2 regions of the Enterobacter sp. RHBSTW-00175 genome follow, and region 2 is predicted to be linked to the other one. Evidence: predicted binding sites of a transcription regulator. Region 2 holds the regulator's gene; the other holds the start of a gene.
The links. The regulator CRP, encoded in region 2, controls carbon source genes, mostly activating them, when cyclic AMP is high. The targets are predictions, from matches to a motif close to ATGTGANNNNNNTCACAT.
Positions count from the first base shown of each region.

Region 1: a site for CRP is predicted at 2,482-2,499, ahead of hpt (hypoxanthine phosphoribosyltransferase). Genes of this name have one in related genera too.

Region 1 covers NZ_CP055930.1:3,034,124-3,039,273, forward strand. Annotated here, with positions in the region: gene HV107_RS14385 (glucose/quinate/shikimate family membrane-bound PQQ-dependent dehydrogenase) at 31-2,421, opposite strand; gene hpt (hypoxanthine phosphoribosyltransferase) at 2,628-3,164, shown strand; gene can (carbonate dehydratase) at 3,236-3,898, opposite strand; gene HV107_RS14400 (ABC transporter ATP-binding protein) at 4,006-4,932, shown strand; gene HV107_RS14405 (ABC transporter permease) at 4,929-5,150, shown strand, end outside.
Region 2 covers NZ_CP055930.1:1,669,700-1,674,849, reverse strand. Annotated here, with positions in the region: gene HV107_RS08005 (YccS/YhfK family putative transporter) at 1-1,585, opposite strand, end outside; gene crp (cAMP-activated global transcriptional regulator CRP) at 1,643-2,275, opposite strand; gene HV107_RS07995 (OsmC family protein) at 2,586-2,990, shown strand; gene HV107_RS07990 (phosphoribulokinase) at 3,057-3,926, opposite strand; gene HV107_RS07985 (YheU family protein) at 3,958-4,176, opposite strand; gene HV107_RS07980 (hydrolase) at 4,173-5,150, opposite strand, start outside.

The DNA of each region.
Region 1 (5,150 bases), 1.4 Mb from region 2:
CGGTAAGCGTAGCGCCACCGGGCTTTTCAGTTACTTGCTTGCGTCAGGCAAGGCATACGCGACAATATAGTCGCCCATCTTCGTGCCAAACGAACCATGACCACCGGCAGAGATGACGACGTACTGCTTGCCATTCACTTCATAGGTCATCGGTGTTGCCTGTCCGCCTGCTGGCAGACGGCCTTGCCACAGTTTCTCACCGTTGGTCATGTTGTACGCGCGCAGATAGTTATCAGCGGTTGCCGCGATGAACAGCACGTTACCAGCGGTGGATATTGGGCCACCCAGCATTGGCATCCCCATATTGAACGGCACAGGAACCGGCATCGGGAACGGCATACTGTCCTGAGGCGTACCAATACGTTTCTTCCACACGACCTGGTTGGTTTTCAGATCCAGCGCGGAGATATAACCCCATGCAGGCTGTTTACACGGCAGGCCGAACGGTGACAGGAACGGGTTCAGGGTTACGCCAAACGGCACGCCATACTGCGGCTGAATACCGGATTCGGTCCCGGTACCTTTCGCGTCTTTCGGCGGTTCGATTGGGTTACCCGGGCCGCGTGGGATCAGTTTAGAGACAAACGGCAGCGCCATCGGGTTGGCAATCGCTACCTGACGGTTCGGGTCAACGGAGATCCCGCCCCATTCGAACATCCCCAGGTTACCCGGGAAGACCAGCGTGCCCTGCTCAGAAGGCGGCGTGAAGATACCTTCGTAGCGCAGCTGATGGAACATCACGCGGCAGACCAGCTGGTCAAACATGGTGGCACCCCACATGTCTGCACCGCTCAGGTCTTTCTTCGGACGGAAGCTCAGGTCAGAGAACGGCTGCGTTTTACTGACGTAATCGCCTTTTGCTGCCCCCTGAGGAACCGGTTTTTCCGGTGCAGGAACAACCAGCTTACCGTTGCTGCGATCCAGTACGAAGATGTTACCCGTTTTCGCTGGTGCATAAATTACCGGAACGGTTTTGCCGTTAACGGTAATGTCGGCAAGCGTCGGCTGGGATGGCATGTCCATATCCCACAGATCGTGGTGAACGGTCTGGTAGCTCCATGCCAGTTTACCGGTGGTCGCGTTCAGCGCCACGATAGCGCTCGCGTAACGCTCCTGCTCTGGTGTGCGATAGCCGCCCCAGATATCCGGCGTGGTCACACCCATTGGCAGGTAGACCAGGTCCAGCTTCGCGTCATACGCTGCTGGTGCCCAGGAGTTCGGTGAGTTAAAGGTAAAGGTGTGTTCGTCCGATGGGATCGCGTTTGGATCTTTCGCGCCCGGATCGAAGGCCCACAGCAGTTTACCGGTGTTCACGTCAAAACCACGGATAACGCCAGAGGTTTCGCGGGTAGAGAAGTTATCCGTTACCGAACCGGCAATCACGATAGTTTTATCGGTGATGATCGGTGGTGAGGTCGGTTCATACAGGCCCGGCGTGGTATCCGGCATGTTGGTTTGCAGATTCAGGACACCTTTGTTGGCAAAGGTCTCGCACAGCTTGCCCGTTTCGGCGTTAACTGCAAACAGTCGTCCATCGTTCACCGGCAGCATGATGCGGCGAGGGCAGTCAGCGACCACATCCGGGCTGGCATTATCGGCACGCGCTTCATGGTAAGAAACACCACGGCAGGTCACATGCTGGAATGACGGGTTAGAGTTGAGCTGTGGATCGAAGTGCCATTTCTCTTTACCGGTAGCCGCATCAAGCGCGAACAGACGCTGGTGCGCGGTACACAGATAAAGCATGTTGCCAACTTTAATTGGCGTCACTTCGTTGGTCAGTTCACCTGGATCGTTAGGCATCTTCACATCGCCGGTACGGAAGACCCAGGCTTCTTTCAGGTCCTTCACGTTGTCGGCGTTGATCTGCTTCAGTGGAGAGTAACGCTGACCTTCCTGATTACGACCATACGCAGGCCAGTCGCTATCGGCAACCTGAGAGATAGCCGCGGCAGGCGTGGATTCCGTGTTCAGCGTGCCTTTGATCTCCTGTGGGTCGTTGAAGCCAGCCCAGGTGAGGATGCCACCGCTGATAAGCAGGGCAATCACCAGTGCGGCGACGGCGCCACTGGAAGGAACAATCAGGCGACGCCAGACAAACGGCAGGATCAGCCAGATACCAAAGAACACGAGGATGTCACTGCGTGGCGTCAGTGCCCAGAAGTCGAAGCCGACTTCCCAGACGCCCCAGATCATGGTTGCGAGAAGTAATGCGGCATAAAGCCACAGTGCTGATTGTTTTCTACGCAACAGCAGGATGGTTACGGCAACCATAACCAGACCTGCAATCGGGTAGTACCAGGAACCGCCTAAAGCGACCAGCCAGACGCCACCGATTAACAGATACAGCGCGCAGAAGGCTGCGAACGCTGCTGTTAATGTCACCAGTAGACGCGACTGTTGAGTTTTTGTTTCAGCCATAGAAAAGTACTCGTCAGTTTTGTTAATTATTTGCTAGCAATTAATTATAGGTATTAACAAGTGTGATCGGAATCACAAAATTTGCTTTTTATAACTCATGCGCCAGGGCTATCCATTTGCTGTTATAATGGGTGGCTTGTGAATCGATGCCGGACGCAGATTCATCCGCATTGAGCGATTTTTATTAAAATCATATGGTTAGTAATATGAAACATACTGTTGAAGTGATGATCCCGGAAGCGGAGATCAAAGCGCGTATCGCCGAACTGGGCCGTCAAATCACCGAACATTACAAAGACAGCGGCAGCGAAATGGTGCTGGTTGGTTTGTTGCGTGGCTCTTTTATGTTCATGGCAGACTTGTGCCGTGAAGTGCAGGTGTCACATGAGGTCGATTTTATGACCGCCTCCAGCTACGGCAGCGGCATGTCCACAACCCGTGATGTGAAAATCCTTAAAGACCTGGATGAAGATATTCGTGGCAAAGATGTGTTGATCGTTGAGGACATCATCGACTCCGGCAACACGCTCTCTAAAGTGCGCGAGATCCTGAGCCTGCGCGAACCAAAATCCCTGGCGATCTGCACCCTGCTGGATAAACCAACCCGTCGTGAAGTGCAGGTGCCGGTTGAGTTTGTCGGTTTCTCTATTCCTGACGAATTCGTGGTGGGTTACGGTATCGACTACGCCCAGCGTTATCGCCATCTGCCGTATGTCGGGAAAGTTGTGCTGCTGGACGAGTAATGTTGATTGGGTGCGGGCTGATGCCCTCACCCCAGCCCTCTCCCACCGGGAGAGGGAGAAAACCTCAGGCTTTATTTATGGTTTACGTGCTTGAGTTTGAGGTTGGCAATGCCCGAGCGATAGCGCTGTTCCAGCGTTTCGCGGTTGGTAGCGGTCACTTCCAGATTACGCAGTAACCCGTCATGAATACCGTACGCCCAGCCGTGAATAGATACCTTCTGCCCGCGTTTCCAGGCAGATTGCATAATCGTGGAGTGGCCCAGGTTATAGACCTGCTCCATGACGTTTAGCTCACACAGGGTATCAAGCCGACGCTCTTGCGGCATTTCGCCTAGCAGTGAGCTATGTTTGAACCAGATATCGCGGATGTGCAGCAGCCAGTTATCGATTAAGCCCAGCTCAGTGTTTTCTATCGCAGCCTGGACGCCACCACAGCCGTAGTGGCCGCAAATGATGATGTGCTCGACTTCCAGTACATCGACGGCATACTGAACAACCGAGAGACAGTTAAGATCCGTGTGAATGACCAGGTTGGCTACGTTGCGGTGAACGAATAATTCGCCCGGTTCGAGGCCGGTCAGACGCTCTGCCGGAACGCGGCTATCGGAACATCCAATCCATAGAAAGCGCGGGTTCTGCGCTTGCGCCAGTTTCCCGAAAAAACCGGGGTCCTCTTCCACCAGCATCTTTGACCATAGTGCATTGTTGCTGATGAGTGTATCTATGTCATTCATGGAGGTTAACGACCTGTAACCGAGTGATTGCGTTGCGCTACTATAGGGTAACCCGACTTTTAATGAAACCACACAACGTGTGTCAGAACTATAGGTAAGTCTAATTCATGGCGATTGCACTGGAGCTTGAACAGCTTAAAAAAACCTATCCGGGCGGCGTTCAGGCGCTGCGCGGAATAGATCTCAAAGTAGAAGCGGGTGATTTCTATGCGCTTCTGGGGCCAAATGGCGCAGGGAAATCCACCACCATCGGGATTATCAGTTCTCTGGTTAACAAGTCATCCGGCAGGGTAAGCGTGTTTGGCTACGACCTGCAAAAAGATGTTGTTAACGCCAAGCGCCAGCTTGGGCTGGTGCCGCAGGAGTTCAACTTTAACCCTTTCGAAACCGTACAACAGATCGTAGTGAACCAGGCGGGTTACTACGGCGTGGAGCGCAAAGATGCGCTTGAACGTAGCGAAAAGTACCTCAAACAGCTCGATCTGTGGGAAAAACGCAACGAACGTGCGCGGATGTTATCCGGCGGGATGAAGCGCCGCCTGATGATTGCGCGTGCGCTGATGCATGAACCAAAACTGTTGATCCTCGATGAACCCACCGCCGGTGTGGACATCGAGCTTCGTCGCTCAATGTGGGGGTTCCTGAAAGATCTTAACGATAAAGGCACCACCATTATTCTGACAACCCACTACCTCGAAGAAGCCGAAATGCTCTGCCGCAATATCGGCATCATTCAGAATGGCGAGCTGGTGGAAAACACCTCGATGAAAGATCTGCTTTCTAAGCTGAAATCAGAAACCTTTATTCTCGACCTGGCGCCAAAAAGCCCGCTGCCAAAGCTGGAAGGGTATCAATATCGTCTGGTAGATACCTCGACGCTGGAAGTGGAAGTGCTACGCGAGCAGGGGATCAACAGCGTGTTCTCCCAGCTGAGCGCGCAGGGCATTCAGGTGTTGAGTATGCGTAATAAAGCGAACCGACTGGAAGAGCTGTTTGTCTCTCTGGTACATGAGAAACAAGGAGACAAAGCATGACGCATCTTTACTGGGTTGCGCTGAAAAGCATCTGGGCGAAAGAGATTAACCGTTTTATGCGCATCTGGGTGCAAACCCTGGTGCCGCCGGTCATCACCATGACCCTGTACTTTATCATCTTCGGTAACCTGATTGGTTCTCGCATTGGTGAGATGCACGGCTTTACCTATATGCAGTTTATCGTACCGGGCCTGATCATGATGGCGGTGATTACCAAC
Region 2 (5,150 bases):
GTATCGCCTGTTGATCTGCTTCCAGCGCATCATGGGCGTTCTGGCGCAACAACCCGCTTTGCCACTGGGGCCAGAGCCAGACCAGGCCGCCAAAGGCAATCAGGCAGCCAATCAGGGTGTCGACCAGGCGGGCGAGAATAAACTGTTCGCCATTGAGCGTGAGCAGTTGCAGGGTGTATACCGCAGTGACCGTAAAGCCCACCATCGCCCAGCCATAGTTCTTGCGAATAATCAGGTAGCTCACCATGGTGACAGCCAGCATCCCCAGCAGCGTATAGCCTTCCGGTACGTGAAAGTGCAGCGTCACCCCGGCAATGATAAGCCCCGCGATTGTGCCACCTGCCCGGTGCAGAATGCGCACCCGCGTAGCACCGTAACCGTTCTGCGTAACAAACAGCACGGTCATTAAGATCCAGTACGGTTTCGGTAAGTGCAGCGCGACGCCCATCAGACTGGCGGTGCTAAGCATCACGCTGATACGCGCGGCATTACGCAGCGCGGCAGATTTCAGTGACAGATAGCTTTTCAGGGCTGGCAGCAGCGGCAGACGCTTTTGTTTATCGGCCATCAGGTCACGGGGGTAAAGTGGCCGCTGAGTCCGCAGGACACGGGCGATGCGGCTGAAGTGCCACGCCGCAAATTGGCCCACCGGGTTTTCCGCGTGCTGATGGGCAATTTTCTCCAGCGCCCCCAGCTGTTTGTCCATGTTAAAACGCGTGGGATAGCGGTGATACAGGATATCGTCAGCGAGAATGCGCAGGCGCGCTGCCACGGTTTGGGCGTTCCAGCGGATCACCGCCTCGGCGTGGCTACGTTCGACCAGCTTTTGCACCTCCTGCGGATGATGCAGGCTCACAGAGATATGTTCCTGTAAATCCAGACCGACCTGGAAGATACGCAGCAGTCGCTTATAGTCATGATTTTTATTGGCGGCGAGCATGTGCAACTGCTGATAACACTGGCTAATCAGATCGACGACTTTTTGCTGGCGCGCCAGCAGCGGCGGCAGCGATTTTTCCGGATCCGTATGCTGAGTGAGCAGGGTGTACTTGGCTTCGCAGTAGTCGGCAAGCTGCACGTAGAGCAGGCTGAGCGATTCGCGCAGCGGTTGTTCGCGCCACAGGCGGAACCAGATCCAGTTGAACACGCCGTACCACAGGGTTCCCAGCGCGTAGATGAGTAGCGGCTCCCACACCGGCATATTCCCGGCGAGGCTCAGCGTGAAGATGGCGGCAATCAACGACGCGGGCAGCAACCGGGCATGTAGCGCGCTGATTTCAGCGGTCACGCCAAGCGTCATGGCCAGTACGGTCAGGATCAGGGGAAGCGGAATATCACGGGCAAGCAGCAGTTGTACAGCGAGGCTACAGCCTGCAAACAGACAGCCGCCAATAATCAGGCGCTTGAAGAAACGTTTATGCGGTGTGTCCAGACCTGCAATGTTGCAGCAGGCAGGAACCAGGGAGAACAACAGACCCTGTTGCAGATGGCCCAGCAGCAAACCCACGGCCACAGGAAGGCACAACACCAGCGTTTGTCGCAGTGCGTAGTTAACTTCCGGGTGATAAATTAGCCTGCGCCACATGGGGAGTAGAGACAAAAACGGCGTGACACCTTGCGATGGCACGCCGTTTGACCGGAATTAACGTGTTCCGTAAACCACGATGGTTTTACCGTGGGCGGAGATCAGGTTCTGGTCTTCGAGCATTTTCAGAATACGGCCCACTGTTTCACGGGAGCAACCCACGATCTGACCAATTTCCTGACGGGTAATTTTAATTTGCATTCCGTCCGGGTGGGTCATCGCGTCTGGTTGTTTCGCCAGGTTCAGCAGAGTCTGAGCGATACGGCCCGTTACGTCCAGGAAGGCGAGGTTACCCACTTTCTCAGACGTGACTTGCAGGCGGCGAGCCATCTGCGAAGAAAGACGCATCAGGATGTCAGGGTTAACCTGAATCAGCTGACGGAATTTCTTGTAGGAGATTTCGGCCACTTCACACGCGGTTTTTGCACGAACCCAGGCGCTACGTTCCTGGCCTTCTTCAAACAGGCCCAGTTCACCGATGAAATCGCCCTGGTTCAGATAAGAAAGGATCATTTCTTTCCCTTCCTCATCTTTGATCAGCACTGCCACCGAGCCTTTGACGATGTAATACAACGTTTCCGCTTTTTCACCCTGGTGAATCAGCGTGCTCTTCGATGGGTACTTATGAATGTGGCAATGAGACAAGAACCATTCGAGAGTCGGGTCTGTTTGCGGTTTGCCAAGCACCATGCGCTGTTATCCTCTGTTATAAGCTGTCACCAGAGTCATAAGATGCATCCAGACTCTGGGGTTGCAATCGAATTCTTACCCATACCCTGGGAAGTCGGCTGTCGTAATAGTCGCAGCCAGTAAAGTTTGATGTCCTCTGCATACATGTGTAACGTCAATGTATTACTGTAGCATCCAGAGTGTTTTAGCATAGCTTTTGTCGCGTGTCTCCTGGTGTCTCGCTTCAGCATGATGCAGGTCGCCTTCCGTTGCGAGAAATGTAACGTACGCGTAATCTGTCACCAAAAATGCAACGTTGGAGTTAATGAATATGCAAGCGCGTGTGAAATGGGTTGAAGGTTTAACGTTCCTGGGCGAATCCGCTTCCGGACACCAGATTTTAATGGATGGGAACTCCGGCGATAAAGCACCAAGCCCAATGGAGATGGTGCTGATGGCGGCGGGTGGTTGCAGCGCAATTGACGTGGTGTCGATTTTGCAAAAAGGTCGTCATGACGTGACGGATTGCGAAGTAAAACTCACTTCTGAACGCCGTGAAGAAGCACCACGCCTGTTTACGCACATCAATTTGCATTTTATTGTGACCGGCAAAGAGCTGAAAGACGCTGCGGTATCACGTGCGGTGGATCTTTCTGCGGAGAAATATTGCTCCGTGGCGTTAATGCTGGAGAAAGCGGTAAAAATCACGCATTCGTATGAAGTGATCGAGGCTTAATGCAAGGGGCATCATACGCGTTGATGCCCTCACCCTAACCCTCTCCCACGGGGAGAGGGAAAAGGATCACGCGATCTGCTTCCCTTCCATCAACCGCTGCACCAGCGGTGACATAATCAGTTCCATCGCCAGCCCCATTTTCCCGCCCGGCACTACCAACGTATTCATATGCGAAATGAATGAGCCTTGCAGCATGGCCAGCAGCCAGGGGTAATCAATGCCTTCGAGATTGCGGAAATGAATAACCACAAAGCTTTCGTCCAGCGAGGGAATGCTTTTGGCCGCAAACGGGTTGGAGGTATCTACCGTCGGCACGCGCTGGAAGTTGATGTGGGTGCGTGAGAACTGCGGCGTCAGGAAGTTAATGTAATCTTCCATCGAACGAACAACCGAATCCATCACCGCTTCGCGTGAATGACCGCGCTCGCTGGTATCGCGCGTCAGCTTCTGGATCCACTCCAGGTTCACAATCGGCACAACGCCGACCAACAGGTCCACGTGGCGCGCCACATCATGCTGCGTGGTCACCACGCCGCCATGTAATCCTTCATAAAATAGCACGTCGGTAGGTTCGGGAAGAGGCTGCCAGGGGGTGAATGTCCCTGGTACCTGATTCCAGGGAACGGCTTCGTCATAGGTGTGCAGATACTTCCGCGACTGGCCTTTGCCGGTCTGTCCGTATTCTTTGAAAGTCTGCTCCAGCAGACCGAAATCGTTGGCATCTGGCCCAAAATAGCTGATGTGTTTGCCGAGATCGCGAGCTTTGCGGATCGCCATATCCATTTCAGGGCGGGTGTAGCGGTGAAAGCTATCACCTTCTACCTCTGCGGACCGTAAATTCAGTTGCGCGAAAATCTTGCGAAAGGCGAGGCTGGTGGTGGTTGTACCCGCACCACTTGAGCCTGTAACGGCAATAACCGGATGTCTGGCAGACATAGCAACTCCCTGACTGGAATAGTGTTAAAGGTCAGTCGTGAAAGGCATTGCGGGGCATGATATTGACCGTTTCGTGCAGCTCAGACCATACCAGCACCACCTCGCCACTTTTGAGCTGGCGCTTTACATCGTTGACCTTTTGTTCAAGCGAACGTTCTTGTTCACCATAATCTGTGCCTTCGCGTAATACAAAGCTTTCAATAAGATTATCGAGCGTTTCGGGCGCCAGATCCTGCCAGGGGATAATCATTTTTTACCGTCCAGAAAAGCGGTGAGCCAGGCTGGAATGCGTGTTTCCAGCCACATCTGCGGGCGTCTGAGCGTACCACCCACAAAGCCAACATGACCGCCATGTTCAGTCAGTTGGTACTGCACGTTGGCGGGCAGAAATTCCTGCGCGGGGATGGAGTGATGATCCATGAACGGATCATCTTTCGCATGGATGATAAGCGTCGGTTTGGTGATTTTGCTCAACAGTGGCATGGCGCTGCACTGGCGATAGTAATCTATCGCATCGGCAAAACCGTGAATTTTGGCGGTGATCAAGTCGTCGAACTCGCGAATACGACGCACCTTCTTCAGCTGACGCAGACTTACCGGCAGAGTGTCCGGGTAGGCTTTGAGCTTACGCGCGGCATTGGCTTTCAGCAGGTTGAGCAGATAACGCTGATACACCCGGGAAAAGCCTTTTTCCATATGGTAGCTGCACTGCTCCAGCATAAACGGGGCAGAGACAATCACCGCAGCGTCCAGAGGAACCGTGTCACCCTCTTTCGCCAGCAGGCAGGCCAGCATATTACCTCCCAGCGAATAGCCCACGGCCGCCGTGGGCACCGTACCAAAATTGTCACTCAGCCAGTGTAAAAACCAGGTGCCGTCTTCGGTTTCGCCTGAATGGTAAATGCGCTTCTGGCGATTTGGCTCACCGCTGCACCCGCGAAAATGCATCACCACGCCGAGCCAACCATGCTCTTTCGCCGCCTGGATCAGACCATGTGCATATGGGCTGTACAGGCTGCCTTCCAGACCGTGAAACACCACCAGACGGGGTTTATGTTTAGCCTGCTCCGGCTCTTCGCTCCAGGCAAGATCCAAAAAGTCCCCGTCCGGCAAATCCAGACGTTGCCAGTGTGGGGTGAACTGCACCTTGCGGCGGATAAGGCGCGGCAACATGGTCTGCAAATGGCGATTGGCTACGCCACGCATGGGCACAAATTCTGCGCT